Regions from separate parts of the Paraburkholderia sp. AV2 genome, predicted to be linked through region 2. Evidence: predicted binding sites of a transcription regulator. Region 2 holds the regulator's gene; each other region holds the start of a gene.
What was found. The regulator LexA, encoded in region 2, represses DNA repair genes until DNA is damaged. The targets are predictions, from matches to a motif close to ACTGTATNNNNATACAGT.

Region 1: a site for LexA is predicted at 8,756-8,773, ahead of recA (recombinase RecA). Genes of this name have one in related genera too.
Region 3: a site for LexA is predicted at 2,516-2,533, ahead of imuA (translesion DNA synthesis-associated protein ImuA). Genes of this name have one in related genera too.

Annotation. Positions count from the first base shown of each region.
Region 1 covers NZ_JBANLK010000008.1:6,200-15,903, reverse strand. The annotation lists gene V8683_RS08260 (PglL family O-oligosaccharyltransferase) at 30-1,826, opposite strand; gene V8683_RS08255 (pilin) at 2,078-2,662, opposite strand; gene V8683_RS08250 (TerC family protein) at 2,868-3,584, opposite strand; gene sucD (succinate--CoA ligase subunit alpha) at 3,767-4,648, opposite strand; gene sucC (ADP-forming succinate--CoA ligase subunit beta) at 4,744-5,910, opposite strand; gene V8683_RS08235 (DUF2889 domain-containing protein) at 5,962-6,663, opposite strand; gene recX (recombination regulator RecX) at 6,771-7,589, opposite strand; gene recA (recombinase RecA) at 7,596-8,675, opposite strand; gene V8683_RS08220 (response regulator transcription factor) at 8,882-9,631, shown strand; gene V8683_RS08215 (sensor histidine kinase) at 9,644-9,704, shown strand, end outside.
Region 2 covers NZ_JBANLK010000002.1:170,930-180,633, reverse strand. The annotation lists gene V8683_RS02600 (2-hydroxy-3-oxopropionate reductase) at 1-157, shown strand, start outside; gene lysM (peptidoglycan-binding protein LysM) at 594-1,094, shown strand; gene V8683_RS02590 (asparaginase) at 1,210-2,247, opposite strand; gene V8683_RS02585 (CysB family HTH-type transcriptional regulator) at 2,324-3,250, opposite strand; gene V8683_RS02580 (sulfate/molybdate ABC transporter ATP-binding protein) at 3,300-4,364, opposite strand; gene cysW (sulfate ABC transporter permease subunit CysW) at 4,368-5,348, opposite strand; gene cysT (sulfate ABC transporter permease subunit CysT) at 5,345-6,244, opposite strand; gene V8683_RS02565 (sulfate ABC transporter substrate-binding protein) at 6,355-7,410, opposite strand; gene lexA (transcriptional repressor LexA) at 7,682-8,332, shown strand; gene V8683_RS02555 (hypothetical protein) at 8,360-8,743, shown strand; gene V8683_RS02550 (DUF2939 domain-containing protein) at 8,850-9,509, shown strand; gene V8683_RS02545 (universal stress protein) at 9,549-9,704, opposite strand, start outside.
Region 3 covers NZ_JBANLK010000009.1:66,767-76,470, reverse strand. The annotation lists gene V8683_RS09390 (autotransporter outer membrane beta-barrel domain-containing protein) at 1-2,334, opposite strand, end outside; gene imuA (translesion DNA synthesis-associated protein ImuA) at 2,643-3,476, shown strand; gene V8683_RS09380 (Y-family DNA polymerase) at 3,385-4,992, shown strand; gene V8683_RS09375 (error-prone DNA polymerase) at 5,003-8,464, shown strand; gene V8683_RS09370 (dTDP-4-dehydrorhamnose reductase family protein) at 8,458-9,372, opposite strand; gene V8683_RS09365 (heavy-metal-associated domain-containing protein) at 9,384-9,596, opposite strand.

The DNA of each region.
Region 1 (9,704 bases), on a different contig from region 2:
GGCCTCACCCGCCCCGTCTCACCAGCCTGTCAATCGTCGGAATCGTCGTCGTCATCCTCGTCGATCTGCTTCGGCGGATTGCCGTACTGCTTCACGAGCTGCGCCTTGAAGTCTTTCAGCGCAGGCTGCTCGTCGCACAAACCGTAAAGCGCGGCTTGCTGCGTCGGCCAGTCGTGCAACTCGGCCGCGAAAATCTTCAGACGCGCAACCGTGTCGAATGCGCCGGCCGTATCGCCGTTCAGCGCCTGCAGGACCGCATAGCGGCGCAGCACGGTCTCGCCCGGCAGCAGCGCAATCGCGCGCTGATGCGCCGCGAGCTTCGCCGGGAGATTCGCCGCATCCATCGGCATCAACGTGGCCATGCCGTAGTCTCCCCACGCGCTAAACAGGAACGACGGGGCTTCGCTGTATTGCTGGGCCGGACGTTCGCCGTAATACAGCACCTCAGCACGGTGATAGTCCTGCACGACCGGGTAAAGCGCGGCGAGACCGCCGAACACCACCACCGCGAACGCGCCGAACGACAGGCGGGACGGTACGAAGCGCAGCGGACGCGTTTCGAGCACGCCGAACACGAACATCGCGGGCAGCAGGAAGAACATGTACTGCTGCGGATATTCGACGAGCGCATGCATGGCCAGCACGCCGATCAGCATGAAGCCGAACACGCGCTCGGGCGTATGGGGCACGCGCAGCGCGCGCACGAACCACGCAACGAGACCCAGCAGGACGATGCCGCAGCCGATCACGCCGGTCTTGGCGAGCAGGTCGATAAAAACGTCGTGCGAGTTGTTCGCGATCTCCACGCCGCCGAGCGAGCGCGCAAGTTCGAACTGGTGGATCGGGAAATCGCCCCAGCCGACGCCGAGAACCGGATGCGTCTTGAACATCGTCAGCCCATAGCGCCAGAGGGCGATGCGCGGCGCGATCTGGCCGGCGTCCTTGAAGCGGTCGGCGGCGGACTGGTCGAGCTGCAGCCCGTAGCGGACGTTGGCCCAGCGCACGAACGCATTGACGCCGATGAAGATCAGCAGCAGCACGACCGGCAAGAGCCAGTTGCGCGGGCCGCGCCGCCCGCCCGCCTGCGCGCCGTCATGGCGCGTGAGCGCGAGCGCAATCCAGAAGCCGGCGACGACGATGACGGCAATCTGCAGCCAGGGGCCGCGCGAAACCGTGAGCGCGAGGCCGCCCGCGTAGACCGCGGAGAGCACGGCCCAGATCACGAGCGGCAAGCGGCGCGTCTGCACGAGAAAGAGGCCGGCTGCCATCGCGAACGCGATATAGGTAGCAAGGTGGTTGGCCTGCGCCATATTGCCGAACGGCCGGCGATCGAACGTCACGTTGTAGGCAACGACGAGCGGCGTGACCTTCGTTTCGAGATGAAAGAGCTGGATGACCTGGCAGAACACCGCGAACGCGCCGCCGACCATGAGCGCCGCGGCGGCCCAGACCATCGCGGTCTCGGTCAGGCGCGCGCGCGCGATGCCGTAGCCCGCATACGTGACCATCAGGGCCGCGAGCAGATAGCCAGCGCCGAGCCAGTTCATGGACGGCTGCGCGACCGGCAGCATGATGGTCTGCGCAACCAGCAGCAGACCAAAGGCGAGCGGCACGAGCCCGACCGTGGGCGTGGCGAATTCGGCCGTAGACCGCGCCGGGAACGCGAGCAGCACCACGGACGCGCCGACCAGCAGCCAGAGCGCCAGCGCTACGTATTCGGCGTAGAACGTCGGGATAGGATACGTGTGAGCGACGACCGCATAGGGAAGCGTCAACGCAACGGCCAGCAAGAAGAACGTAAGATAGCGCGCAAAAGTGGAAGGCATGGGTAAGCGGGGGCATCAGCAACCGGCGCACTATACAAGACTTTTCGCGCGATTTGCGGACCGGGAAGGTTACTGCGTCTTGCGCATGCCGATTTGAGGCCGCTTGCGCGTGCCCCGCCTCCGGCCAGCAGGTTGCCGGGACGCGCCGTCGCCTTGCATGACGACGGCGCGAAGCGCGGAAAGCGGATCTCGCGAGAAAGCGCGACCCTGCTCTCGTTACCTGGGCGAATGCCTTCGCACATCAAGTCTCATCAAGCGCGGCACTCCGGCGGCGCGAGATTCGACGGCAGCGTTGCCGCTTCGGCCGGTGCCGGTCCGGAGCCCGGCGCGCCCAGCGACGAAGCCGTCTTGCCGGCCGCGAAGCACTCCCACGTAACCGTGCCCGACTGGACGCTGCCTTGCGAGAGCGCGACGCGGGCGGTGGGAGCTTCCGCGTTGTCGGGTACCGAGGGCACGAGTACGAGCGTATTGCTTCCGGCGGGTGCGACGCGCGTCGTGAAGGCAACCGTGATCTGCCCCGTGGCGTCGTCGACCTGCACCGATTCGACGTTGCGCGTAGCCGGCGGCGTGGAGAAACCGGCCGAGAACGCGGTGCCGCTCGCCGCGTTTTCCGCAACCGCGAGCCGTGCCGACGACGCGAGCGAGAGTCCCTCGCCGACGCGGCTGCGCGCAAGATAATCCTGATAGGCAGGTATGGCATAGGCGGCGATGACGCCGACGATGGCAAGCACGATCATCAGTTCGATCAGCGTGAAGCCTTGAACCACGACGCGCCGCGCGAACCGGGCGAACCTGGCCGAAGCCAGCGTGGCGGCGCGCGAAGACGCATGGAACAAAAACCAGCGCGCGAGGGCGGCAAGGGCTGCGGGTGGGCTCGCAGCGAGTACGGATACGATCATCATCAGGGCTCCTGAAACAAGAAACGCCTGCTCACGGTCGTGAACAGGCGTTTTGATCGTATCGGCGGGTCAGGCCGCCGGGCAGTCGGCCGAATGGCCTGAGCGTCGCGAAGGCTGCGCCCAGGCCATGAAAATCCGCGCGTCAGGATGAACTGGCGGACTGCGCGCGCCGCGCATTGCGGCGCTTCAACGCGAGTCCCACCGCCACGACGAACACGGCGCCGGCCACACACATGCCGTATTCGGCGAGCGGCGTATCGAGCAGCGGCCAGCGGTCGCCGGCCGGATCGTTGACGATCAACCCGCCGGCGATCCAGCCGAGCAGCGCGGCGCCCAGCGTGACGATGACGGGAAAGCGGTCCAGCAGCCGCAGCACCAGTTGGCTGCCCCACACGATGAGCGGAATGCTCACCATCAGCCCGAAGATCACGAGGCCGATCCGATGCGCGGGATCGGCGGCCTCGGCGGCGCCCGCAATCGCCACGACGTTGTCGACGCTCATCACCGCATCGGCGACGATGATCGTCTTGATCGCGCCGATCAGCTTCTCCGCGGGCTTCACGTTGTCGTGTTCGAGATGCGCGGGCGCGAGCAACCGCACGCCGATCCACAGCAGCAGCAAGCCGCCCGTGAACTTCAGCAAGGGCACGTTGAGCAGCACGACAGCGAACGCGATCAGCACGACCCGCAGCGCGATTGCGCCCGCCGTGCCCCAGATGATGCCGCGCAGGCGCTGCTGCGCCGGCAGGTCGCGGCATGCGAGCGCGATCACGACGGCGTTGTCGCCGCCGAGCAGGATGTCGATGACGATGATCTGGAGCACAGCGCCCCAATGGAGCGACGCGAAGAACTCGGGCATGAAGGCGACGGCGGGACCGTGAGAAAGTGGCCGCTAGCAGGCGCAGCCAATAAAAAAGCGAGGGGCCATGACTGGCTCCCTCGCTTTTGTCCGGAAACCTCGTGAAAGGATTCCGCAAGCATATCAAAAAACGCCGGCCACCCGCGCCTGGGTGCTGCGCGAGCGCCGCCGATTCTCGAAAATTACAGGATCGACTTCAGCAGACGGCCCATTTCCGACGGGTTGCGCGTCACCTTGATGCCGCAGCCGTCCATGATTTCCAGCTTCGCGTCGGCCGTATCCGCACCGCCCGAGATCAGCGCGCCGGCGTGGCCCATGCGCTTGCCCGGAGGCGCCGTGACGCCCGCGATGAAGCCGACGACCGGCTTCTTCATGTTGTCCTTGATCCAGTAAGCGGCGTTCGCTTCGTCCGGACCGCCGATCTCGCCGATCATGATCACGGCGTCCGTATCCGGATCGTCGTTGAACATCTTCATGACGTCGATGTGCTTCAGACCGTTGATCGGGTCGCCGCCGATACCGACAGCCGACGACTGGCCGAGGCCGAGTGCCGAGAGCTGGCCCACGGCTTCATACGTCAGCGTGCCCGAACGCGACACGACGCCGATGCGGCCCTTCTTGTGGATGTGACCCGGCATGATGCCGATCTTCAGCTCGTCCGGCGTGATGGTGCCGGGGCAGTTCGGTCCGAGGAGCAGCGTCTTGCGGTTTTCGCGGCGCATACGGTCGCGCACTTCCAGCATGTCGCGAACCGGAATGCCTTCCGTGATGCAGATCGCGAGATCGAGATCGGCCTCGACGGCTTCCCAGATCGCGGCGGCTGCGCCTGCGGGCGGCACATAGATGACCGACACGGTCGCGCCGGTCGCTTCCTTCGCTTCACGCACGTTCGCGTAGATGGGAATCCCTTCGAAGTCCTCGCCGGCCTTCTTCGGGTTCACGCCGGCGACAAACGCTTCGCGGCCGTTGGCGTACTCACGGCAGGCGCGCGTGTGGAACTGACCGGTCTTGCCGGTGATGCCCTGCGTGATGACCTTGGTGTCTTTGTTGATCAGAATCGACATGTATTGACCTCTGTTTGCCTGGCGCCGCGCGTCGCATCGACCGTGCTTTCACACTGCCGTTCGCGCCGCCGCCGCGCCATACGTACCGGTGAGAATTACTTGCCTTCGGCAGCCGCGACGACCTTCTGCGCGGCTTCTTCCATGCTGTCCGCCGAGATGATCGGCAGGCCCGATTCGGCCAGCATCTTCTTGCCGAGGTCTTCGTTCGTGCCCTTCATGCGCACGACGAGCGGCACGTTCAGGTTCACGGCCTTCGAACCGGCGATCACGCCTTCTGCGATCACGTCGCAGCGCATGATGCCGCCGAAGATGTTCACGAGAATCGCCTTCAGGCCCGGGTTCTTCAGCATCAGCTTGAAAGCTTCCGTGACCTTCTCGGTCGTGGCGCCGCCGCCGACGTCGAGGAAGTTCGCCGGCTCGCCGCCGAACAGCTTGATGGTGTCCATCGTCGCCATGGCGAGGCCTGCGCCGTTCACGAGACAGCCGATGTTGCCGTCGAGCGAGATGTAGGCGAGGTCGAACTTCGAGGCTTCGACTTCGGCCGGATCTTCTTCGTCCAGATCTCGGTACGCGACGATTTCCGGGTGGCGGAACAGCGCGTTCGCGTCGAAGTTGAACTTCGCGTCGAGCGCGATGACCTTGCCGTCGCCGGTGATGATCAGCGGGTTGATTTCGGCCAGCGAGGCGTCCGTTTCCCACGTCGCCTTGTACAGGCCTTGCAGGATCGCGCGCGCTTGCGGGATCGAGCCTTCCGGCACGCCGATCTTGCGGGCGAGGTCGTCCGCTTCGGCGTCCTTCAGCCCGGTGACCGGGTCGACGGCGACCTTGTGGATCGCTTCCGGCGTCTTTTCGGCGACTTCTTCGATGTCCATGCCGCCTTCGCTCGACGCCATCACGACGATCTTCTGCGAGACGCGATCGAGCACGAGGCCGACATACAGTTCCTTCTTGATGTCAGCGCCTTCTTCGATCAGCAGACGGTTGACCTTCTGGCCTTCCGGACCGGTCTGGTGCGTGACGAGCTGCATGCCGAGGATCTGGTTCGCGTACTCGCGGACCTGGTCCAGCGACTTCGCGACCTTCACGCCGCCGCCCTTGCCTCGGCCGCCAGCGTGGATCTGCGCCTTGACGACCCACACCGGGCCACCCAGCTCTTCAGCGGCCTTGACCGCGTCATCCACCGAAAACACCGGTTTGCCGCGCGGTACCGCGACGCCGAATTTCCGCAGGATTTCCTTACCCTGGTACTCGTGAATCTTCATGCGTGATTCCCTTCAGTCTGAGAGTTGGATTGAACTTCGTTTCCGCTGTTGTTATTCATGCGTGACGGCGTCGGCCCTGCCCTCGCGGCCCGGGCCTTCGTCGCGCACGCCGGCGGCGTCCGCCCCGCGCTCGATGGAGCGCGGCACGTGGCCATACCAGCGCGGATAAAACTGCTTCACCGCCTCGCCGTCGAACCGCAGCGCATGGCAGCGGCCTAGCTGGAAAGGCGGCTTCTCGCCGGCGGCGTCGCCGTCGGCCGTCTTGCCGATTTCCGGTCCCGCGTCTTCGCGCTTCCCTTCGCCCTTCGAATCGTCTCCGGCACGCCAGACCTCCCCGACGAACGCCTGCACGGCGGCGGTCGGCAGCACGCCCAGCATCTCGGTGAGATGCGTGCAGCCAGCCGTTCCGGCGAGTCGCCGGCCCGCTTCGCGGCGGAAATTCTGGAGGAGATTGAGCCCGATGAGGGCACGATAGGCGGGATTGGCGTTCTGGCACTGACCGTCGTAGGGCACCCAGTCGGACGACGCTTCGGCGTCGACGACGTTGAGCTTGCGATCGATCGTGATGCGGAGCCAGAGTTCATGGATCGGCAGACCTTCGGGCCGGACACCGGCGGCGAGCGGCACGTCGCGTGGCTTGTGATCGGTCAGACACGCGTCGATGTCCCACAAGCCGTCTTCGCGCTCATAGGCGACCGCCCGGATTGCACGCTGGTGGCGCAGTTGGCGGGGCGCGGGCGGGGAAAGCGGCATGCTAAGGCTAAGACCGGATGGGAAAACCTTTGGATTTTAGCATACCGGGTATTTGACACTGCCCCGAACATACAGCCCGCTCAGGGACTTACGGGATCCTTGCAGTCTCAATTTTCGAACCCGTCGTCCTCGATGCCTTTCAGGATCTTGCCGATGATCGCCATCGAAAAACCGCGCGCAGCGAGAAAGCGAGCTTGTCGCGCGCGTTCGGCGGGCGTCTCGGGCAGCGTGCCGTACTTCTTTTGCCAGACAGCGCGGGCGCGGACAAGCTCGGTCTCGCGCAACTGCGCGCTCACCTCTTCGATAAGCGTGTCGCCGACGGCGTGGCGCTTGAGTTCGCCGACGATGCGCGTAGCGCCAAGACGGGCGGCGCGACGATGGATGATGCTTTCGGCAAAGCGCGCGTCGGAGAGCCAGGCCTCGCGGACGAGCGAATCGAGCAGGGCCTCGAGTTCGTCGGCGTTGTCCGTGTACGGCATCAGCTTGCGCGAGAGTTCCGCCCGGCTGTACTCGCGGCGTGAGAGGTAAGCGAGCGCGCGGCCCTTGAGAGAGGGGCCAGGGCGCTGGGATGCGGCAGGCGCGCGTTCCTTGCGGGATTCGGAGGTGCGTTCGAACCTGGTGCCAGGAGTAGCAGGGGCGGCAGGCTCGCCGCCCCTCGCGGCCGAACGAGCGGCGCGTGCGCTCGACGTGCGTTCGAAGCGGTCTGCCTGCGGCGCATCGTCGGCCGATTCGAAGGCCCCGAACGACGACTCGAACTCATCGAAAGCGGCGCCGAAAGGTCCGCCAAACTGGGCGTCGATCGGACCGCCGGGCGCGCCAACCTGCTCGAAAGGCTCGTGCGGACCGCCAGGCGCGCGCGGATCCCGCGGGCGACCCGCTTCGGTTGGCGCCGGTGGCGCCGATGCGGACCGGCCCTTGCGGATCACGACGGATTACTCTTCTTCGTCCGCGATTTCGACTTCGTCGGAATCGTTGACGCCGGCGGGCATCGCGCTCACGCCGAGCGACTCGCGGATGCGGTTTTCGATCTCGCGCGCGATGTCCGCATTTTCGCGCAGGAATTCGCGCGCGTTGTCCTTGCCCTGGCCGATGCGCTCGCCGTTATAGCTGTACCACGCACCTGCCTTGTCGACGATCTTGGCCTGCACGCCGAGGTCGATGATTTCGCCCTGACGCGAGATGCCTTCGCCGTAGAGGATGTCGAACACGGCCTCGCGGAACGGCGGCGAAACCTTGTTCTTCACGACCTTCACGCGCGTTTCGCTGCCGATCACTTCGTCGTTCTTCTTGATCGAGCCAATGCGGCGAATGTCCAGACGCACCGACGCGTAGAACTTGAGCGCGTTGCCGCCCGTGGTGGTTTCCGGGTTGCCGAACATCACGCCGATCTTCATGCGAATCTGGTTGATGAAGATCACCATGCAGTTCGTCTTCTTGATCGTGCCGGTAAGCTTGCGCAGCGCCTGCGACATCAGGCGGGCCTGCAGACCCGGCAGCGAGTCGCCCATTTCGCCTTCGATTTCGGCCTTCGGCACGAGCGCCGCGACCGAGTCGATCACGATCATGTCGATCGAGCCCGAGCGCACGAGCGCGTCGGCAATTTCGAGCGCCTGCTCGCCCGTGTCAGGCTGCGAAATGAGCAGCTCCGGCACGTTCACGCCGAGCTTCGAGGCGTACTGCACGTCGAGCGCGTGTTCCGCGTCGATGAACGCCGCCGTGCCGCCGATCTTCTGCAGTTCGGCGATCACCTGGAGCGTGAGCGTGGTTTTACCCGACGATTCCGGACCGTAGATCTCGACCACGCGGCCGCGCGGCAGGCCACCCACGCCGAGCGCGATGTCGAGGCCGAGCGAACCGGTGGAGACCACCTGGATGTTCTCGACTGCCTCACCATCGCCGAGTCGCATGATCGACCCCTTGCCGAACTGCTTTTCGATCTGCGCGAGCGCGGCGGCCAGCGCCTTGCTCTTTTCAGCAGTCAGCCCAGCCGAGCCTTTCTTGCTATCTTCCATGAATCGTCCTTTGCTATGATGAACGGCGTCTCGTGACGATGCGCGAGCCCCCTGGTTGGCTTACGCGCACGAACGCAGACACTGTATAAAAAAACAGTGGTTTTAGCAAGCCCCAAGCTTGCCAAAACCGCGAAATTTCGGGAGACCGCCACGCGCCGCGCAAGCCCGGCGCGGGCCTGGAGACCTGGCGAAGGCGCCGGCGCACCATGCGAATTCTCATTGCCGAAGACGACAGCATACTCGCGGATGGTCTCGTTCGATCACTCCGCCAATCGGGCTATGCCGTTGATCACGTGAAGAGCGGCGCGGACGCCGACACCGCGCTCTCCATGCAAACCTTCGACCTGCTGATCCTCGATCTCGGCCTGCCGAAAATGCCGGGCCTCGAAGTGCTGCGCCGCCTGCGCGCGCGCAACTCGAACCTTCCGGTACTGATCCTCACCGCCGCCGACAGCGTGGACGAGCGCGTCAAGGGCCTCGACCTCGGCGCCGACGACTATATGGCCAAGCCTTTCGCGCTCAATGAGCTGGAGGCGCGCGTGCGTGCGCTCACGCGGCGCGGCGCGGGCGGCGGCCCGACGGTCGTGCGCCACGGCGCGCTCTCCTTCGACCAGGTCGGCCGCGTGGCGCGCATCAACGACCAGGTGATCGATCTTTCGGCGCGCGAACTGGGTCTCCTCGAAGTGCTGCTGCAGCGGCCAGGGCGGCTGGTCTCCAAGGAACAGCTCGTCGATCATCTCTGCGAATGGGGGGAGGAGGTCAGCAACAACGCCATCGAGGTCTATGTGCACAGGCTGCGCAAGAAGGTCGAAGCGGGCGGCGTGCGCATCGTGACCGTGCGCGGGCTGGGCTATTGCCTCGAGAAGGAACAGGGCACGCCGAACGGCACCGCGGCCACCCCGGCCGCCGGGACGAACGCGCCGCCGGCCATGCCGGCCAGCCACTACTTCAAATAGCCGGGCGGGAAGATGGCTGAGCCCGCCCACGCCACGCGCTCCGCGCCGCCAGCCGACACCCTCGACGACAGCG
Region 2 (9,704 bases):
CGCGCTGCCGCACACGGCGAGCGCGCAGCAACTCTTCAGCGTGTGCGCGGCGAACGGCGGCAAGGCGTGGGACCACTCGGCGATGATTCGCGCGCTGGAAATCATGGCGAACTTCGAGATCGCCGAAGGCGAAGGCTCCAAGGCGAAGGCTGCCTGAGAGGACTCGTCGGGAAGGCTGCCTGAAGCAGGCAGTTTGATTGGGGCCGGCGCGCGAGTCGCGACGGCCGATCGTGGGGCGCTCCGCGGCGGCGGCAACCGTCGCGGGGCAAATCGGGGCCGCTCTGGGCTGAGGGCGGCCAGTGGGGTCCGCAGCGGCGCCCGGTGACGGCGGGGAAGCCTTGGTCGGTCAGACGTCGTCATCGGGTGTCCGCCTGTCGGATTGTCCTCAACCGCAATAGCCATCGCGTTTCATCCGGCACGATTCCGTGCCGCCACAGCTCTGTGGCGCTTCACACTCCTTGACGCTCCCCTGATAGACCGCGTCCGCCCCCTCGCCCTATGATCGCGCCTTTCATCGGCCTGTCATTCGGCCGGCGCAAGGTGATCGCGACGCGCGATCGACCAGTCAACCCAGCACGTAAGGAGTGTGATCGATGGGCATCATCAACTTCATCAAGGAAGCCGGCGAAAAGCTCTTTGGGGCCGCCACGCCGGAAGCCGCCGCTGCGCAACCCGAAGCCGCACCCGCGGCTAATCTCGCCGAGCTGAACCAGAAGGCGGGCGACGCCGTCGCCGCCTATATCCGCTCGCAGGGCCTCGCCGCCGACAACCTCGGCGTGACCTACGACGGCGCGACGCACGCCGTCACGGTAACGGGCAACGCCGCCGACCAGGCGACGAAGGAAAAGATTCTCGTGGCCGCGGGCAACGTGCAGAACGTGGACAAGGTGGACGACCAGATGACGGTGACGAACCCGGCGCCGGCCGCGGAACATCACACGGTTGTCGCTGGCGACAACCTGTGGAAGATCGCCGAGAAGTATTACGGCAATGGCGCGAAGAACGACGTGATCTTCCAGGCGAACACGCCGATGCTCAAGAGCCCGGACAAGATCTATCCGGGCCAGGTGCTGGTGATTCCGGCACAGCAATAAGCCGCCCGATAAAGCGTGGGATAACCGCGCGTCGAAGCTGAAGCGCCACGCTCTCTGCGTGGCGCTTTGCATTTCCGCGCACCGCGTTCGCGGTCAATGCCCGTCTTCGCTGGTCTTAGTAGGTATCGAAGACCCGCTGCAATGCTCCCCGGTCGACCGCGCCTTGGGCGAGCGCAAGCGCGAGCAGCACGCGCGCCTTGTAGGGATTGAGCGAGCCCGCCGAAACGAAGCCGAGCGCGTCGTCGCTCGCGGCGCCGTTATGCATCACGTGGCCCGAGCCCACGCGCGAGGCGCGCGCGACGGCCACGCCTTTCGCGGCGGCCTCCGACAGTGCCTGTTGCAGCGTAACGTGAATCGAGCCATTACCCGTGCCGGCCACGACGATGCCGCGCACACCCGCCGCCACGAGCGCATCGACCGCAATGCGCGAAACGCCCGCATAGCTCGTCACGACCTCGACGTGCGGCCACGCCTCGACGGCCGAAAATGGCGTAGCGACGGTGTGCGGACGCAGCGCGCCGCGCTGGAACTCCACGCGCCCGTCCTGCACCCAGCCCAGCGCGCCGATCTCGGGCGACTGGAACGCATCAACTGCATAGGTGCTGATCTTGACGACGTCGCGCGCGCAATGAATGCGGTTGTTGAACGCGACGAGCACGCCCTGCCCCGCCGCTGCGCCGCTTGCCGCGAGCGTGACCGCGTTGAGCAGGTTGAGCGGGCCGTCGGCCGAAAGCGCCGAAGCTGGACGCATGGCCGCCGTCAGCACGACGGGCTTCGTGCTCTTCACGGCGAGATGCAGCAGGTAAGCCGTTTCTTCGAGCGTATCGGTGCCGTGCGTGATGACGACGCCATCGACGTCGTTGGCCGCGAGCAGCCTGTTCACGCGCTGGGCGAGCGTGGTCCAGAGCGCGAGCGGCATGTCCTTGCTGTCGATGCTCGCGACCTGCTCAGCCGCGATCTGCGCGACGGCATCGAGACCCGGCACGGCGGCCAGCAGTTGCGCGACGCCGATCACGCCGGCCTGATAGCCGGAGGTGTTGGCCGCATCGGGCGCGGCGCCCGCGATGGTGCCGCCGGTGGCAAGGACGGCAATGCGCGGCAGCGGCTTCGAGGCCGCCGCCGGGGAAGAGGATGGGGTCAGTGGAGTATTCATGGCGGCGATTTTAAGCGATCCGCCGCCGCGCGCCACCTGGCCGGAAGGCCAACGCCCACCGGCCGTGCAACCGGCGTCAACCCACCTCGCGCAACTGGGCCGCGATCTGCTGCTCGTTGAGATGCGGCGCGAACATCTCGATCAGCCGGTACGCGTATTGACGCAGGAACGCGCCTTTGCGCAGACCCACGCGCGTCGTGCTGGCCTCGAAGAGGTTTTGCGTATCGAGCGCGACGAGTTCCGTATCGCGCTTCGGGTCGTAGGCCATCGCCGCCACCACGCCCACCCCCATACCCAGCTCGACATAGGTCTTGATGACGTCCGCGTCGATGGCGGTGAGCACAACGTCGGGCACGGCGCCCACTTTCGCGAACGCCTGGTCGATATGCGAGCGGCCCGTGAAGTCCTGGTCGTAGGTGATGATCGGATACTCGGCGATCTCTTCCAGCGTCAGGTTCTCGCGCCCCACGAGCGGATGGTCCTTCGGCACGACGACCACGTGATGCCACGAATAGCACGGGAACGTCACGATATCCGGGTAGCGGTCGAGCGCTTCGGTCGAGATGCCGATGTCGGCCTCGCCGTTGATGATCGACTGCGCGATCTGCTGCGGATTGCCCTGGCGCAGCGCGAGATGCACTTTCGGAAACACCTCGCGGAACTGATGCACGACCTTTGGCAGTGCGTAGCGCGCCTGCGTGTGGGTCGTCGCGACGACGAGGTGACCGCTGTCCTGGTCGGCGAACTGGCGCGCGACGCGGCGCAGGTTCTCGGCATCGAGCAGCATGCGCTCGATGAGCTGATGCACGGCCTTGCCCGGCTCGGTCAGGCCCGTCAAGCGCTTGCCGCGGCGGATGAAAATATCGACGCCGAGTTCGTCCTCGAGGTCCTTGATCTGCTTCGACACACCCGACTGCGACGTGTACAGCACGTTCGCCACTTCGGTCAGGTTCATGTTCTGGCGCACCGCTTCGCGCACGAATCGCAACTGCTGAAAATTCATCTCTCGTCTCCGGAAACACCGAAGTAATCAGGTTGATTTGATGTAAGTATCACGCCGCCTGCGCCGCGAACACGCGCAGCCCGCGCGGCACCGCGGTAACGTTGTCGCCCACCGAAAGGGAAAGCATGCGCCATGCCTCGCGGTCGAGCTCGGCTTCGAGCGCACTGCCCGCGCCGCTTTCGAGTTCCACGCGCACCGAGCCGCCCACCGGCACCACGCGGCGCACATCGACGACGATGCCCTCGTGATGATCCGCCTGCCGCGGATACAGCGCGAGATCGTGCGGCCGCACGTAGGCAAGCGCGCGGCCCTCGAAACTGGCCTGCACGGCGATCGGCTGCGCCGCGCCGTCGGCCACGAACCCCCGCGCGTCGACATAACCCGAAAGCCGGTTCGCCGCGCCGAGGAACTCGTAGACGAACGCCGTCTGCGGGCGATCGTAGACGTCCTGCGGGCTGCCCACCTGTTCGACGCGGCCGCGATTGAGCACGACGATGCGGTCGGCCACTTCGAGCGCCTCTTCCTGGTCGTGCGTGACGAAGATCGTGGAGATGTGCAGGTCGTCGTGCAGGCGCCGCAGCCAGCCGCGCAGCTCCTTGCGGACCTTGGCGTCGAGTGCGCCAAACGGCTCGTCGAGCAGCAGCACTTTCGGCTCGACGGCAAGCGCCCGCGCAAGCGCGATGCGTTGACGCTGGCCACCCGAAAGCTCGGAGGGATAGCGCTGCGCGAGCCAGTCGAGTTGCACGAGGCTCAGCAACTCATGCACCTTCTGGCGAATCGCGGCTTCGGCAGGACGCTCGCCGCGCGGCTTCACACGCAGCCCGAACGCCACGTTCTCGAATACCGTCATGTGCCTGAACAGCGCGTAGTGCTGGAACACGAAGCCCACCTGGCGCTCGCGCGCGCCCACCGCGCCCACGTCCTGCCCTTGCAGCACGACCTGCCCCGCATCGGCATATTCGAGGCCGGCGATCACGCGCAACAACGTGGTCTTGCCGCAGCCGGACGGCCCGAGCAGCGCAACGAGCTCGCCCGGAGGAAAGTCGAGCGAGACGTCGTCGAGCGCGGCGAAATCGCCGAAGTGCTTTTGCAGATTACGAACGGTGATACCCATGTTTTACAGATCTCCGTGTTCAAACGCGTGCCGGGCAACGCCGGCGCGTACGGCGTCCTGCGTGCCGGGTTGTAGAGGGACGCCGCCGGCCAGGACGGCCGCCTGCGCCGGCACCGCGCTCTCGTCCCTGAGTTCGGCAGAAAGATGACGCTCCGCGAGCAACTTCAGGCCCAGCGTCACCAGCGCGAGCAGCGCAAGCAGCGACGCCACCGCGAACGCCGCGGCGAAGTTGTATTCGTTGTAGAGGATCTCGACGTGCAGCGGCATCGTGTCGGTCTGCCCGCGGATGTGCCCCGAGACCACCGACACCGCGCCGAACTCGCCCATCGCGCGCGCATTGCAGAGGATCACGCCGTACAGCAGGCCCCAGCGGATGTTGGGCAGCGTCACGCGCCGGAACATCTGCCAGCCCGAAGCGCCGAGCACGCGCGCGGCCTCCTCCTCGTCGTTGCCCTGCGCCTGCATCAGCGGGATCAGTTCGCGCGCAACGAACGGGAACGTCACGAAGATCGTCGCGAGCACGATGCCTGGCACAGCGAAGATGATCTGCACGTCATGGTCTTCGAGCCAGGGGCCGAGCCAGCCCTGCGCGCCGAACAGCAGTACGTAAATGAGGCCCGAGATCACAGGCGAAACCGAGAACGGCAGATCGATCAGCGTCGTGAGGAGCGCCTTGCCGCGAAATTCGAACTTTGCGATCGCCCACGAGGCCGCGAGGCCGAACGCGAGATTCAGCGGCACGGCAATCGCGGCGGTAAGGAGCGTAAGCTTGATCGCCGAGACCGCGTCTGGATCGGCAAGCGATTCGAAGTAGAAACCAATGCCCTTCGACAAGGCCTGACTGAACACCGCAACGAGCGGCACCACGAGAAAGAGCGTGAGAAAGGCGAGCGCGATACCGGTGAGGAGCCAGCGCACCCAGGGCGCCTCCGTCACCGGATCGGGCCGGCGCTGCGCACGCGTTGAGGGTACGGGCGTGCTCATTGCGCACCTCCTGTGACGACGACGCGCGCGAGCTCACCAGTCCCTGGGCCCGCCGACACACCGCGGCTCGTGCACCGCTGCAGATACCACTGCAGCGTATTGACGAAAAGCAGCATGACGAACGAGACGCACAGCATCACGACGGCGAGCGCAGTAGCGCCTGCATAGTCGTACTGTTCGAGCTTCGTGATGATCAGAAGCGATGTGATTTCGGACTTCATCGGCACGTTGCCGGCGATGAAGATGACCGAGCCGTACTCGCCCAGCGCACGCGCGAACGCCAGCGCGAATCCCGTCAGCAGCGCGGGAAGCGCGGCGGGCAGCACGACGCGGCGAAACGTGAGCCAACGCGAGGCACCGAGGCAGGCGGCGGCCTCTTCCTGTTCGCGCTCGAAATCCTCCAGCACGGGCTGCACGGTGCGCACGACGAACGGCAGGCCGATGAACGTCAACGCCACGAGCACGCCGAGCGGCGTGAACGCGACCTTGAGGCCGAGCGGCTCGAGAAATTGCCCGATCCAGCCATTGCCCGCATAGACGGCCGCGAGCGAAATGCCCGCCACGGAGGTGGGCAGTGCAAACGGCAGATCGACGAGCGCATCGACGATGCGCTTGAACGGAAATGGATAGCGCACGAGCACCCACGCGAGCAAAAAACCGAACACCGCGTTGATGAGCGCCCCACCCAGCGCCGAGAGGAACGTGAGCCGGTACGACGCGATCACGCGCGGCGACGCCACGGCGCGCACGAACTGCCCCCAGTCGAGCGTCGCGGTCTTGAGGAAAGTGGACGCAAGCGGGATCAGCACCACGAGACTCAGGTAAGCCACCGTAATGCCGAGCGTAAGGCCGAATCCCGGCAGCGCACTCGGCTTGCGTAATCGAAACGTCGTCATGCTCGTGGCTCTTTCAGATTGCTGCGGCGCCATGCGCCAAAAAGCGCGCCTTCGAGGCGTGCTCGTCGATGACCGCAAAATGCGGCCGCGGCGTTTGCATCACGGCCACATCACTGCGGCGCGTAGATCGAATCGAACACGCCGCCGTCCGCGAAATGGGTCTTCTGCGCATTCGCCCAGCCGCCGAAGGTGTCTTCGACCGTGTACAGCTTCAGCTTCGGAAACTTCGCCGTGAGATTCGCCGGCACCTTGTCCGAACGCGGGCGGTAGAAGTTCTTCGCCGCAATTTCCTGGCCCTCCTCCGAATAGAGGAACTGCAGATAGGCCTCGGCCACCTTGCGCGTGCCGTGCTTGTCCACCACCTTGTCGACCACGGCAACGGGCGGCTCGGCCAGAATGCTTGCCGACGGCACCACGATCTCGAACTTGTCGGGCCCGAACTCCTTGAGCGAAAGAAACGCTTCGTTCTCCCATGCAATCAGCACATCGCCAATGCCGCGCTGCACGAAGCTCGTCGTCGCGCCGCGCGCGCCCGAGTCGAGCACGCCCGCATTCTTGTAGAGCTTCGTGACGAACGCCTTCGCCGTCGCCTCATTGCCGCCCGGCTGGTGCAGCGCATACGCCCAGGCGGCGAGATAGTTCCATCGCGCGCCGCCCGAAGTCTTCGGATTCGGCGTAACAATCGAAACACCCGGCTTCACGAGGTCGCCCCAGTCCTTGATGTGCCTGGGATTGCCCTTGCGCACGAGGAACACGATGGTGGAGGTATACGGCGAGGCGTTGTCGGGCAGGCGCTTTTGCCAGTCGGCGGCGACGAGGCCCTTCTTCGCAAGGGCGTCGATGTCGTAAGCGAGCGCGAGCGTGACGACGTCGGCCTGCAGCCCGTCGAGCACCGAGCGCGCCTGCGCGCCGGAGCCGCCGTGCGACTGCCTGATCGTGACCGTCTCGCCGGTCTTCGCCTTCCATTCCTTGATGAAGGCGCTATTGATGTCCTGGTAGAGCTCGCGTGTCGGGTCGTAGGAAACGTTCAGGAGCGAAGTCTCCGCGTGGGCAACCGGCATCAGCATAGCCATGCCGACCAGCGGCACCGCACCGATCAGGAGTCTTGCAGCCAGCGTCCTGAACCAGCCATTTTTTCCCGCGTTCCCCGTATTCCCACTACGCATCCGCTTTCTCCGTGTTGTCGTGCGTGATTGCAGCTAACGATGCAGCGGAGTCTAACAATTTGCTTAAATGAGTAAAAATGATGTTTTCTTATTCTTTCATATCCAATTGTGCTAAGGAAAGCTGACCGGACCTCATAACGCTGCTGTCGTCCTGGCAGATGCGGGATTTGCACGTTCCGGCGCCGGCCGAACGAAGAACTTCAAGTAACACTTGAAAAGCGTCGAATACTGTATAAAAATACAGTCACCTGTCTATCCATACAGTGGCGCCATGACCAAACTCACCGCACGACAGCAGCAGGTTTTCGATCTGATCCGGCGCGCGATCGAGCGCACGGGCTTCCCGCCCACCCGCGCCGAAATCGCGGCCGAACTCGGCTTCAGCTCCGCGAACTCCGCCGAGGAGCATCTGCGCGCGCTGGCGCGCAAGGGCGTGATCGAACTGGCCGCCGGCGCGTCGCGCGGTATCCGTCTCATGCCGGGTCCGGACGACCTCCCGCACCAGTTCACGCTGCCGCACGCCAGCATCATGCAGCTTTCGCTGCCGCTCGTCGGCCGCGTGGCAGCCGGCAGCCCGATCCTCGCGCAGGAGCACATCTCGCAGCACTACGCGTGCGACCCCGCGCTCTTCTCGAGCAAGCCCGACTACCTCCTGAAGGTGCGCGGCCTGTCGATGCGCGACGCCGGCATCCTCGACGGCGACCTGCTCGCGGTGCAAAAGAAAAGCGAAGCGAAAGACGGCCAGATCATCGTGGCGCGCCTTGGCGACGACGTCACCGTCAAACGCCTGAAGCGCCGGCCGAACGGCCTCGAACTGATTGCCGAAAACCCCGACTACGAGAACATCTTCGTCGAGGCCAGCAGCGCCGAATTTGCGCTGGAAGGCATCGCAGTCGGGCTGATCCGCCCCACCGAATTCTGATAATCCGAACACTGTCTGGAGGGAGTTATGGAACGTCTTGCCCGTCTGCTGCCCTTTCGTCAATTTGGCCGCCTGCGCCATCTGCGCGGCCTCGCCGACTGCGCCGCGCGCAATGCGCGCGCAACGGCCGCCGCCTTGTCCGGTTCGCTCTTCGAGGCAGCGGATTATGAGTCCGCCGCCGGTGCGGCCGCGACTCCGGTCGACCTTCCATCGTTGCCATCCGCACAGCCCGCATTCGCGCGCGTTTCGCTCAACAGCGGCCTGAATCACGCCGAGCCGGATCGCCGCGCGCCGGTGCGCGTCTATCACGGCCCCTCGCGGCTGATCATGGTGGGAACCATGGATGCGGTGTGCCGCATGATCGACCGCTGCATCGCCGAACAGGCCGACCCGGCGGCGCTCGCCCGGTAACACAGGGCGCGTGAAGGCGGTGGGGGAAGGTCCGGCAAGAAGCTTCGGGATCGTTTCGGCGCCGGCGCGGTCAACAGGACGTGTCCCATCACTCCCGACCTGAATGATGACCGAATCCGCTTCGAACAAACGCTGGATCAAACCCGTCGCCGTCGTGCTCGTCGCGCTGGCGCTCGTCGCCGCGCTGGGCTACGGCTATGCGTCGCCCTATGTCGCGCTGGATCGGCTGAAGGCCGCCGCCGATGCGCGCGATGCGGCCACGCTCAGCGAATATGTCGACTACCCGGCTTTGCGCGCGAGTTTGAAGCAGCAGGTTGGCAAACTGCTTCAGCGGCGCATCGCGGCGCAGCACAGCAGTAACCCGTTGCTGCTGTTCGGCGCCGTGATTGGCGCGGCCCTCATCGGCCCGCTCGTGGACGCGTATGCGACACCGGACGGCGTCGCCGCGCTGCTCAATGGCATGCCGCCCACCGGAAAGCCGGGCGAGCAGCCGCCCCAGGCAGGCAATCCCGCTGCGGCACCGGCTCCTGCGCCCGCCAATCCGCCCGCCCCGACGCCTCCGGCCGCCCCGGCTGAAAACGCGCAGCCGGCGCCACGGCCTCAGACCACGGCCGGCTACCGCAGCCTCGATGAATTCGTCGTGACCTGGCAGCGCAGCGCGAGCGGCGAGCGTTACGCCGCCGTCCTGCAACGCCATGGCCTGTTTTCGTGGAAGCTCGCGGCGGTCGAATTGAACGACCCGGCCGATACGAACAGCGACCAATAGCGGCGAATCGCACCGCTATTGGCGGCACTCAGGCGGCACTCAAGCCGCCTCCTGCGCCTGCTGCTTTTGCTCCGCAGCCGAAGAACACGCTACGAGGATGCTGCACGACACGCGGTCGAGCAGCAGCGTATTGCCCGCCCCCATCCACCAGCGCGAGAGACCGGTGCGGCAGCGGTGCCCCACCACCACCAGATC
Region 3 (9,704 bases), on a different contig from region 2:
GCCTTCCGCCGGCGTGATCTGCGGCCCGGCCGGAGGCGGTACCGTGGGTGATGTCGACGATGTCGGCGGAGGCGTCTCCGTCGTCGGCGGTGCGATCGTATTGCGCAGATACCAGTTTTCGCCGCTGCCGGCCGTCACGCCGCCCTTCACGAGGTAATAGGCATAGGCACCGGCCTCAACCGTGCCTCCCGACAGCGTGAACGTGCCCGCGTTCGTCGTCGCGCCATTCGTGGCCTGCACGACCTCGATGCCGTCGCTGACCGTCTGCGCGCCGGGTCCGTTCACGTTCGTGACCTTCAACGTGTTCGTGCCGCTCGCGTTTCCGCCGCTGACGATCAACCGGTCCGAAGCGGCGCCGTCGCCGGCCAGGTAAGTGTTGAGCGCGATCGTCGCGTTCTGGCCGATGTAGTTGCCCACGACGGTCAGCGTGTTGCCCACGCCGCTGCCGCCCAGTTGCACGAGTCCCGCGTTGGTGAGGTTGCCGTCGATCTGGAAGTTGCCGGTCGTGCCGCTCGCAAGGCTCGCGAGCGCGTTGGCGACCGAGATCGTGCCTTCGTTCGTCACGTTGCCTGTCACGCTGCCGTAGCCGCCGAGCGTCGCACCCGACGCGACGAGCACCGGCCCGCCGCCTGCGAGCGACGGCGGATCGCTGCTGCCGTCGCCGACGATCAGCGTGCCCTCGTCGACATTCGTGCCGCCTGTGTAGCTGTCCGTACCATTGAGCGTCAGCGTGCCGGAGCCGATCTTGGTCAGCGCTCCCGCGCCCGTGATGTTTTGCGCGATCGTCGAGTCGTAGCTCTGCGTGTCGATCGTGCCGTTGTTCGACGTGATCGATATCGCGCGGCTTGCCGCGAGATCGAAGGCGCTGCCGAACTGCAGCGTGCCGCCGTTGAAGGTCAGCCCGCCCGACGAAGTGCCGAGCGCGTTGTCGGCCGCAACCGAGAGCGTGCCCTCCGTGATCGTCGTGCCGCCCGAATACGTGTTGCCGCCAGAGGCGGAAGGCGCGAGCGTCAGCGTGCCAACGCCGGTTTTCTCCACCGCGCCCGTGCCGCCAATGAGGCCTGTGTAGGTGCCCGCGCTGTCCTGCTGGAAGCGCACGAGCCCGTTGTCGGTCACGGAGAGCGGCAGGTTCGAGGCATTCGCCTGCAGCGTCGCGCCGCTGTTGACCGTGGCGACGACCGTTGCGGTGGTCGTGCCGAGCGTGCCGGTCAGGTTCAGCGTGCCGCTTTGCACGAGTGCGGTCGAGAACGTGCCCGTACCGGCCCAGGTCCAACTGTCGCCTTCCATCGTCAGGCTCTGGTAGTTCACGAACGCGTTCGACGCGGTGCCCGTGCCCTGCAGCAGCACGGCGTTGTTGCCGCCGCCGCCGTTGGCTATGCCAACGATCTGAGAACCGGTCTGCAGGATCAGCGTGTCGTTGCCGTTGCCGTTCTGGATCGCGGTGCCGCCGCCGCCTTCGATCAGGCCGGCATTGGTGATCGTAGTGCTGCCGTTGGTCGAGCGCACGCCGATCCCGCTGTTGCTGATGATCTGGCCGCCGGCCTCGTTGGTGATCGTCGCGGTAAACGAACTGCCGACCGTGTTGGACACGACCGCGTCGACGTTGCCGCTGCTCGATGCGGTGCCGGTGGTCTGGATCGTGCCGCTGTTGATCAGCGTGTCGTTGTTGCCCTGCATGTAGACGGCGGTACCGTCTTTGCCCGACGCCGTCAGCGTGCCGCTGTTGCTGATGGTGCCGCTGCCGCCCAGCAGCGAGGCCGTGCGAGCGTTGCTGCCCGAGGTCGTGACCGTTCCCGTGTTGATGAGCGTATTGCCCGACGCACCGGTGTTGCTTTGTCCCCAAGCGGCCGTCATGCCATACGAGTTGCTGCCGCTCGTCGTGATCTTGCCGTTGTTGATGAGCGTGTTGTTGTTGCCGTTTGCCGCGATGCCGTCGTTGTAGGCGCCCGTCGTGGAGATCACGCCCGTTGCGCCGTTGGTGATCGTGTTGCCGTTGTTCATGCCGATCAGCATCGCGCCGCGGTTCGCCACCCCCGTACCGTTGCCGGAGAGCGCAAGCGTGCCGCTGTTCGTAATTGCGCTGGAGGTGTCCACGGAGAACGGCGTGGGTGTGCTCGAGAGCGTATAGCTACCCGTCGCTCCCTGCGCGATGTCGAGGGTGACGCCGGTGCTGCCGCTTGCGGCGACGACCGAAGGAATGCCCGCGCCCGTGCAGGTCACGGTCGTATTGCTGGGCGGCGCCGTTGCATTACAGGCCGCGTGGCCCGCGGCCGGCGCCGCACCCGTCAGGATTGCCAATCCTCCCAAACGCAACTTCCACGCTTTGTTTTTCATGGTCTGTTTGCCTTTTTAGTGAAACTGGCTGCACAAACGAGCTGCAAGCGGGCGCGTGATTCGCGTTATAGCACCGATCTCAAAAATGGCTCCGGCTGTCGTTCCTGGTCTCTCGTCATTCCGGTCTCCCCCAGGGCGTGCGTGGGTGCTCCTGCATCCACTTTCCCAAATCCCATGAAATACTGTATAAATATACAGGTTATGGCGTGCTACGGCGCCAGGTAGCCATCCCGTCATGCCCCCTTTTTCTGGCCGGGCAGGGGGATCTATTTCCCTTTTGATCTGAGCCTTTTTGACCGAGCGCACTCATGGCAGCAGCACTCCAGCTTGCGGCGACACATCTGCCGTCCCGGCTGCAAAGCCGGATCTGGCAAGGCGATCAGCTTGCGCACGCGAGCGAGCGCACGGTGCGAAGCGGTCACGCCGCGCTCGATGCGCTCCTGCCCGGTGCGGGCTGGCCCGCGGGCAGCCTGACCGAGCTGCTCGTCGAGCAGGGCGGCATCGGCGAGATGCGGCTCGTCGCCCCCGCGCTGCGCACGCTGACGGCCACGGCCAGCCAGCACGTGCTCTTCGTCGCGCCGCCGTGGCAGCCGTATGCGTGCGCGCTCAAGACTTGGGGTCTCGCGCTCGATCGCGTGATCTGGGTGCGCGCGGGCGAAGCCGAGGCGCCCTGGGTCGCCGAGCAGGCGCTGCGTCAGGAGGGCGTTGGCGCGGTGCTGCTCTGGCAGGCGAAGGCGCGTGCCGACGCGGTGCGGCGCCTGCAGGTCGCCGCCCAGGATTCGCGCACGCTCGCGTTCCTGATCCGGCCGCCCGCCGCGCGCAACCAGTCGTCGCCGGCGCCGCTGCGCATGGTCTGCACGCCGGTGCCGCCGCCTGTCGACGCGAATCTCAACCGGCGCCAGTGGATGCAGCTTACCGCCGTGTCCGTCGATATCTTCAAACGCCGCGGGCCGCCGCCCGCCCAGCCACTCGTCGTTACGCTGCCGCTGCAGGATGCCGTGCTGCCCCCCACGGGGCCGGCATCTGTCATGCCGCCGCCCGGGGTCAATCATGTTGTGGATCGCCGTTACCTTGCCGCTTTTGCCGCTGGAGGCCGTGAAGCCGCCGCTCCTGTCGGACCCGGTATCGCCTCGTCGTCCTGATGCGCCGCCGCAGGACGCGCGCTGCTACGCGCTGGCGGATTCCCTGCGTGTCCTGATCCCCGATCTCGATGCCTTGCGCTTCGGCGTAGACGCGGGCAGCACGCGCGCCCATGCGCTTGCCCTCGCGCCGGGCCTCGTGCTGCTCGCGCCCGATCCGTCACGCGAGAGCCGCGCGGTCGAGGCGCTCGCGCTCGCGCTGCTCGCCTACACGCCGAAGGTGTCGTTCGCGCCTTCGCATACGCTGCTGCTGGAGGTGGGTTCCGGGCTGCGCCTCTTTGGCGGCGTGCGCGCGCTGCTCGCAAAGGTGGCGGCGACGGTGGCCGGCTGCGGCCACGCCGCCCGCATTGCCTGTGCGCCCACCGCCTGGGGCGCGTGGACGCTCGCGCAGGCGCGCGCCACGCAGCGCAGTTCGGGTACCCTGCGCCGCTGGCGCGTGCTCCAGGCAGCGACGCTCGCGCGCGTGCTCGACGCGTTGCCGGTCACGCTCGCGCCGTTCGCCGCGCCGCACGAGCACGCGCTCACGCAGATCGGCTGCGCGACGTTTGCCGATCTGCGTCGCTTGCCGCGCGACGGCATCGTGCGACGCTTCGGCGACGGTGTGCTCACCTGGCTTGCGCAGGCGCGCGGCGAGGCACCCGATCCGCGCGCTTCGTTCAGCGCGCCGCCGTCGTTTTGTGCCGGACTCGAATTGCAGGCGCGCGTGGAAAGCGCCGAAGCGCTGCTCTTCGCCGCGCGGCGGCTCGTGATGCAACTGACGGGCTGGCTCTGTGCACAGCACGCGGCGCTGACGGCCTTCGAGCTGCGGCTCGAACACGAGTTGGCGTCGCGGCACGCGCCGCGCACGTCGAGCCTCACGCTCGCATGGGCGGCGCCCTCGCGCGATGCCGATCATCTGCTCTGGCTGTTGCGCGAGAAGCTGAACCAGACCGAGCTGGCCGCGCCGGTGATCGGGCTTGCGCTCGTCGCCACCGGGGTGAGCGAGTACGCGGCGCCTAACGACACGCTGTTCCCGATGCCCGAGGCTTCGGAAGCCTCGCTCGCGCAACTGTTCGAACGCATTGGCGCGCGGGTGGGGGAGCAGAACGTGCTGCAGCTTTTCGTCGAGGACGATCACCGGCCCGAGCGGGCGATGGCGGCGCGTGCTTATCGCGCTTCGGGAGGCAAGTCGGGCAAGGCCCGCAGTCCGCACAAGCCGCGCAATCCGCAGCCGAAGGAAGCGCAAACGTCGGCCTCCACGCAGTGCATGCTCGATCTGCCCGACGTGCCGCTACCGTCACAGCCGCGCCCGGCATGGCTGCTCGAAAAGCCGCTGAAGCTGGCCGTGCGCAACGACCGTCCCGTGTACCGGCGGCCGCTGAAGACGCTCACGCGCGCCGAGCGCATCGAAACCGGCTGGTGGGACGGCAAGGAGGTCGGGCGCGACTACTACGTTGCCGCCGACGACCAGGGGCGCATGTTCTGGCTTTATCGCGAGCGCATGGGCGGCGAGTGGTATCTGCAAGGGCTCTTCGGTTAAAGCGGCGATCATGTCGACGTTGCCCACGCAGTCGCCCATGCATTTGCCCGAATATGCGGAGCTGCACTGCCTGACCAATTTCACGTTCCTGCGAGGCGCCTCGCAGCCGGGCGAACTGGTCGAGCAGGCGATCCAGCACGGCTATCGGGCGCTTGCCATCACCGACGAATGTTCGTTCGCCGGTGTCGTGCGCGCCTTTAGCGCCTTGAACGAGCACGACGAGCCGCTCAGGAAGGCGCACGAAGAAGCCGTGCGCGCAGCGCGCGAGCGCGGCGGGGCGGAGGCTGAGGCGAAACTGGGGTCGTTCGTGCCGTCGCTGCACCTGCTGATCGGCAGCGAGTTGAATCTCGTCGAGAAGCGCGGCGACGACCCGGATAAGGGGGAAGAAAAGCCGTTCTGCTCGCTGGTTGCGCTCGCGATGAACCGCGAGGGCTACGGCAATCTCTGCGAGCTGATTACGCTTGCGCGCGCGCGGGCGGACAAGGGCCACTATCGCGTGTATCCCGATGACTTCGTCGATCCCGAGCCCGGCTTCGAACATCTGAAGTATCTGCGCGATTGTGTGCTGCTGCTGGTGCCGCAGCGCACGGCGACGCTGGCACAGACGCTGCGCGCCGCACACTGGCTGGCGGGTTTCGCGGCGGAGCGTGCATGGCTCGCGCTCGAACTCTGGCGCACGGGCGGCGACGATACGCAGATCGAAGCCTTGCGCCATGTCTCGCAGGAAACGGGCTTGCCGCTCGTCGCGGCGGGCGGCGTGCTGATGCATGCGCGTTCGCGCAAGCCGCTGCAGGACACGCTGAGCGCCATTCGCATCGGCCAGCCGCTCGCGGCATGCGGACGCGTACTGGAGCCGAACGCGGAGCGGCATCTGCGCTCGCGCGTGCGCCTGGGCGCGCTGTATCCGCGCGATACGCTCGACGCGACGCTCGATGTCGCGCGCCGCTGCACGTTCTCGCTCGCCGAACTGGCCTACGAATATCCCGAAGAACTGGTGCCTGCAGGCGAGACGCCATTCACGTGGCTGAGCCAGCTCGTGATGCAGGGCGCGCTGGAGCGTTGGCCCGACGGGTTGAACGAGAAGCGATCGGAGCAGATCGGAGAGGAACTGAAGCTGATCGCCGAACTGAAGTACGAAAAGTACTTCCTGACCGTTCACGACATTGTCTGCTATGCGCGCTCACAGGGCATTCTGTGCCAGGGGCGCGGCTCGGCGGCGAACTCGGTGGTCTGCTACTGCCTGGGGATTACCGAGATCGACCCGGTGCAGATGAACATGCTCGTCGCGCGTTTTCTGTCACGCGCGCGCAACGAACCGCCCGATATCGATGTCGATTTCGAGCATCAGCGGCGCGAGGAAGTCATTCAGTATGTCTATCGAAAGTACGGTCAACGCCGCGCGGCGTTGGCCGCGACGCTCATCACGTACCGTTCGCGCAGCGCGCTGAGGGATGTCGGCAAGGCGCTCGGGCTCGACGTGGCGCTCGTCGAAAAACTTTCGGGCGCGCAGCAATGGTGGGACGGTCCCGATTCGATCGCGCATCATCTGAAAGAGGCCGGCTTTTCAGAAGACTCGCACGTCACGCAGCAACTCATTCGCCTCACGCGCGAGCTGCGCGGTTTTCCGCGCCATCTCTCGCAGCACGTGGGCGGCTTCGTGATTGCGAAGGACAAGCTCTCGCGCCTCGTGCCTATCGAGAACGCCGCGATGAAGGACCGCTATGTGATCGAGTGGGACAAGGACGATATCGATACGCTGCGGCTTCTGAAAGTCGATGTGCTCGCGCTCGGCATGCTTTCGGCGATCCGGCGTTCGCTGGAATTCGTCGCGCTGCGGCGCGGGTTGCCGCAGTTTCGCGTGCAGGACATCCCGCGCGAAGATCCCGCCGTCTACGAGATGTGCTGCCACGCGGATACGATCGGCGTGTTCCAGATCGAATCGCGCGCGCAGCAGAGCATGCTGCCGCGTCTCAGGCCGCGCAAATACTACGACCTTGTGATTCAGGTGGCGATCGTGCGGCCCGGGCCGATCCAGGGCGACATGGTGCATCCGTATCTGAAGCGCAGGCGCGGGGAAGAGAAGGTCGAATATGAGAAGGAGAACTTGAAGCCGGTGCTCGAGCGCACGTTCGGCGTGCCGATCTTCCAGGAACAGGTGATGCATCTGGCGATGGTGGCCGCCGGCTATAGCGCCGAGGAAGCCGACAGGTTGCGCCGCGCGATGGCCGCATGGCGGCGTCACGGCAACCTGCGGCCGTATCAGGACGATCTCAAGCGCCGGATGATGGAGAAGGGCTATGAGGCAGCATTCGCGGACCGCATCTGCAAACAGATCGAGGGCTTCGGCGACTACGGCTTTCCGGAGAGCCATGCGGCGAGCTTCGCGATGCTCGTCTACACGAGTTCATGGCTCAAGCGTTACGAGCCGGCCGCTTTTTTGGCAGGATTGCTGAACAGTCAGCCGCTGGGGTTCTATTCGCCGTCGCAGCTCGTACAGGACGCGAAGCGCCACGGCGTGGAGGTATTGGCGCCCGATATCGTATTGAGCGACTGGGAAGCGGTACTGGAGAGTCGTATGCGGCCGGGCGTGCGGCTCGATGCCGACGCGACACGTGCTCGCCGGGCCAGGGTGGAGCGGCTCCAGCAGCGGCTGCGCGCCGCGTGGCCGCCGGACCGGCCGAGGCTCGCGTGCTGTTTCCTGCGCCGCTTTGCGCGCAGGTTGCGTGCGCGAATCGAGTTGCCGCCGGATCTCTATGGCCGCGGCGGCCCGGCCGTGCGGCTCGGTTTCAGCCTCATCAAGGGGTTTTCCGAAGACGCCGCGCAGCGCGTGATGAAGGCGCGTGCGCAGGCGCCGTTCGCGGACGTGGACGATCTCGCGCGGCGCGCCGCGCTCACGCGGCGTGAGCTGGAAGCGCTTGCGGCGGCGAATGCGCTCGCGAGCATCGCGGGGCACCGGCGCGAGGCGTGGTGGGCCGTGACCGCGCAGCATGCGGTGCCGGCGCTGCTGCGCGACGCACCGCTCGCCGAAGCGCCGCTCGCGCTGCCGCGCGCGTCCGAGGGCGCGGAGATCGTCGCCGACTACGCCAGTTTGCGGCTGACGCTGAACCGCCATCCGCTCGAACTGCTGCGGCCGGGGCTCGCGAAGCAGCGCTTCCGCACGGCCGCGCAACTGACGCAGTGTCTTGACGGCAGACTTGCGCGCGTGTGCGGCATCGTCACGGTGCGGCAACGGCCGGGAACGGCGAAAGGGACGATCTTTGTTTCGCTGGAGGACGAGACCGGCACGATCAACGTGATCGTGCACGCGGCGCTCGTGGAGGCGCAACGCAAGGAATTGCTCGGGTCTTCGCTGATGGCGGTGGCAGGCGTCGTGCAGCGCGAAGGCGAAGTGATCCACCTCGTCGCGCAACGGCTGGAGGATCATAGCCGGCTGCTCGGTCGGCTGGCGACCGAGAGCCGGAATTTTCATTGAGCGGGACGTGCCTCGAAGCCGCCGAGCACGCCGCCGATCGCCGCATCGAACGGCGTGCGCCGGCCGATGCCGAGGCCTTCGAGGCGGCTCGAATCAAGGTGGCAGTCGCGCGGGCGCGGTGTCGCGTCGGCGGGCGTCGTCTGGGCGAGAAGCCGCGCGTCCACGCCGAGTGCCTGTGCGAGATGCTGCGCGATCCGATACTTCGTCATCGGCTCGTTGCCCGACCATTGCGCGATGCCGCAGACCGCCTTGCCGTCCGCGTGCCGCGTCAGCAGTTCGCGGATCACGAACGCGACGTCGGGGGTGAACGTCGGATAACGCGTGGCCCACGCATCCATCGCGGCCGGCTGCGCACCTGGCTGGGCCGAGGCCAGCACGGCCGGCACGAGACTCGTCACGGCCGATTCCTGCCAGTCCACGACCGGGCCGTAGAGCAGCGGCAGACGCAGCACGAGCGCATTGTCCGTTGCCTCGAGCAGCGCGCGCTCGCCTTCGAGCTTGCTATGGCCATAGGCGTTGAGCGGATTTGGCGTGTCGTCGCAGCGGTAGGGCGGCGTGGTGCCGTCGAACACGTAGTCGGTGGAGATCGACAGCACCCACGCGCCGCGCGGGCGTGCCGCCTGGGCGATGGTGCGCACCGCATCGACGTTCAGCGCGCGCGCCGTAACGGGGTCGTTTTCGCACACGTCGGGACGACGCTCCGCGGCGGCGACAACAATCGCATCGGGGGCTTCGCGCGCGACGAAGGCCGCGACGGCATGCTTGTCGCGCACGTCGAGCGAAACCTGTTGCGGCCCGGCGTGGCGGAAGGCAGTCGGTACGATCCGCCAGTCCGTCCCGGCGCCAAGCTCGCGCATCACGGCGCGTCCGAGCAGCCCCGACGCACCAATCACGGCAACCTTGAACATGGCGCGGCGCGTCACGCGTTCGCCGTGCCGGCGTTCTTTACCGTATAGCCTGCCTCGTCGATAGCCGCTTTCAGCACGTCGGCGCTCTGGTTCGATTCGACCGTCACGTGGCCCGCGGCCAGATCGACTTCGACCTTCGCGGTGGCGTCGTGCTCGTGAATCGCGCGGGTAACGGCACCCACGCAATGCTGGCAACTCATGCCTTCTACGTTGAACTGGATCATCGTGTCTTCCTTTTCTGAACTGAAGGGGGAACTCAACTGCTGCTTGCTGCGGACAGGAGGCCGTCGCCGGATTATGCCAGCCGGCCCGGTGACGGACGCTGGACCTTC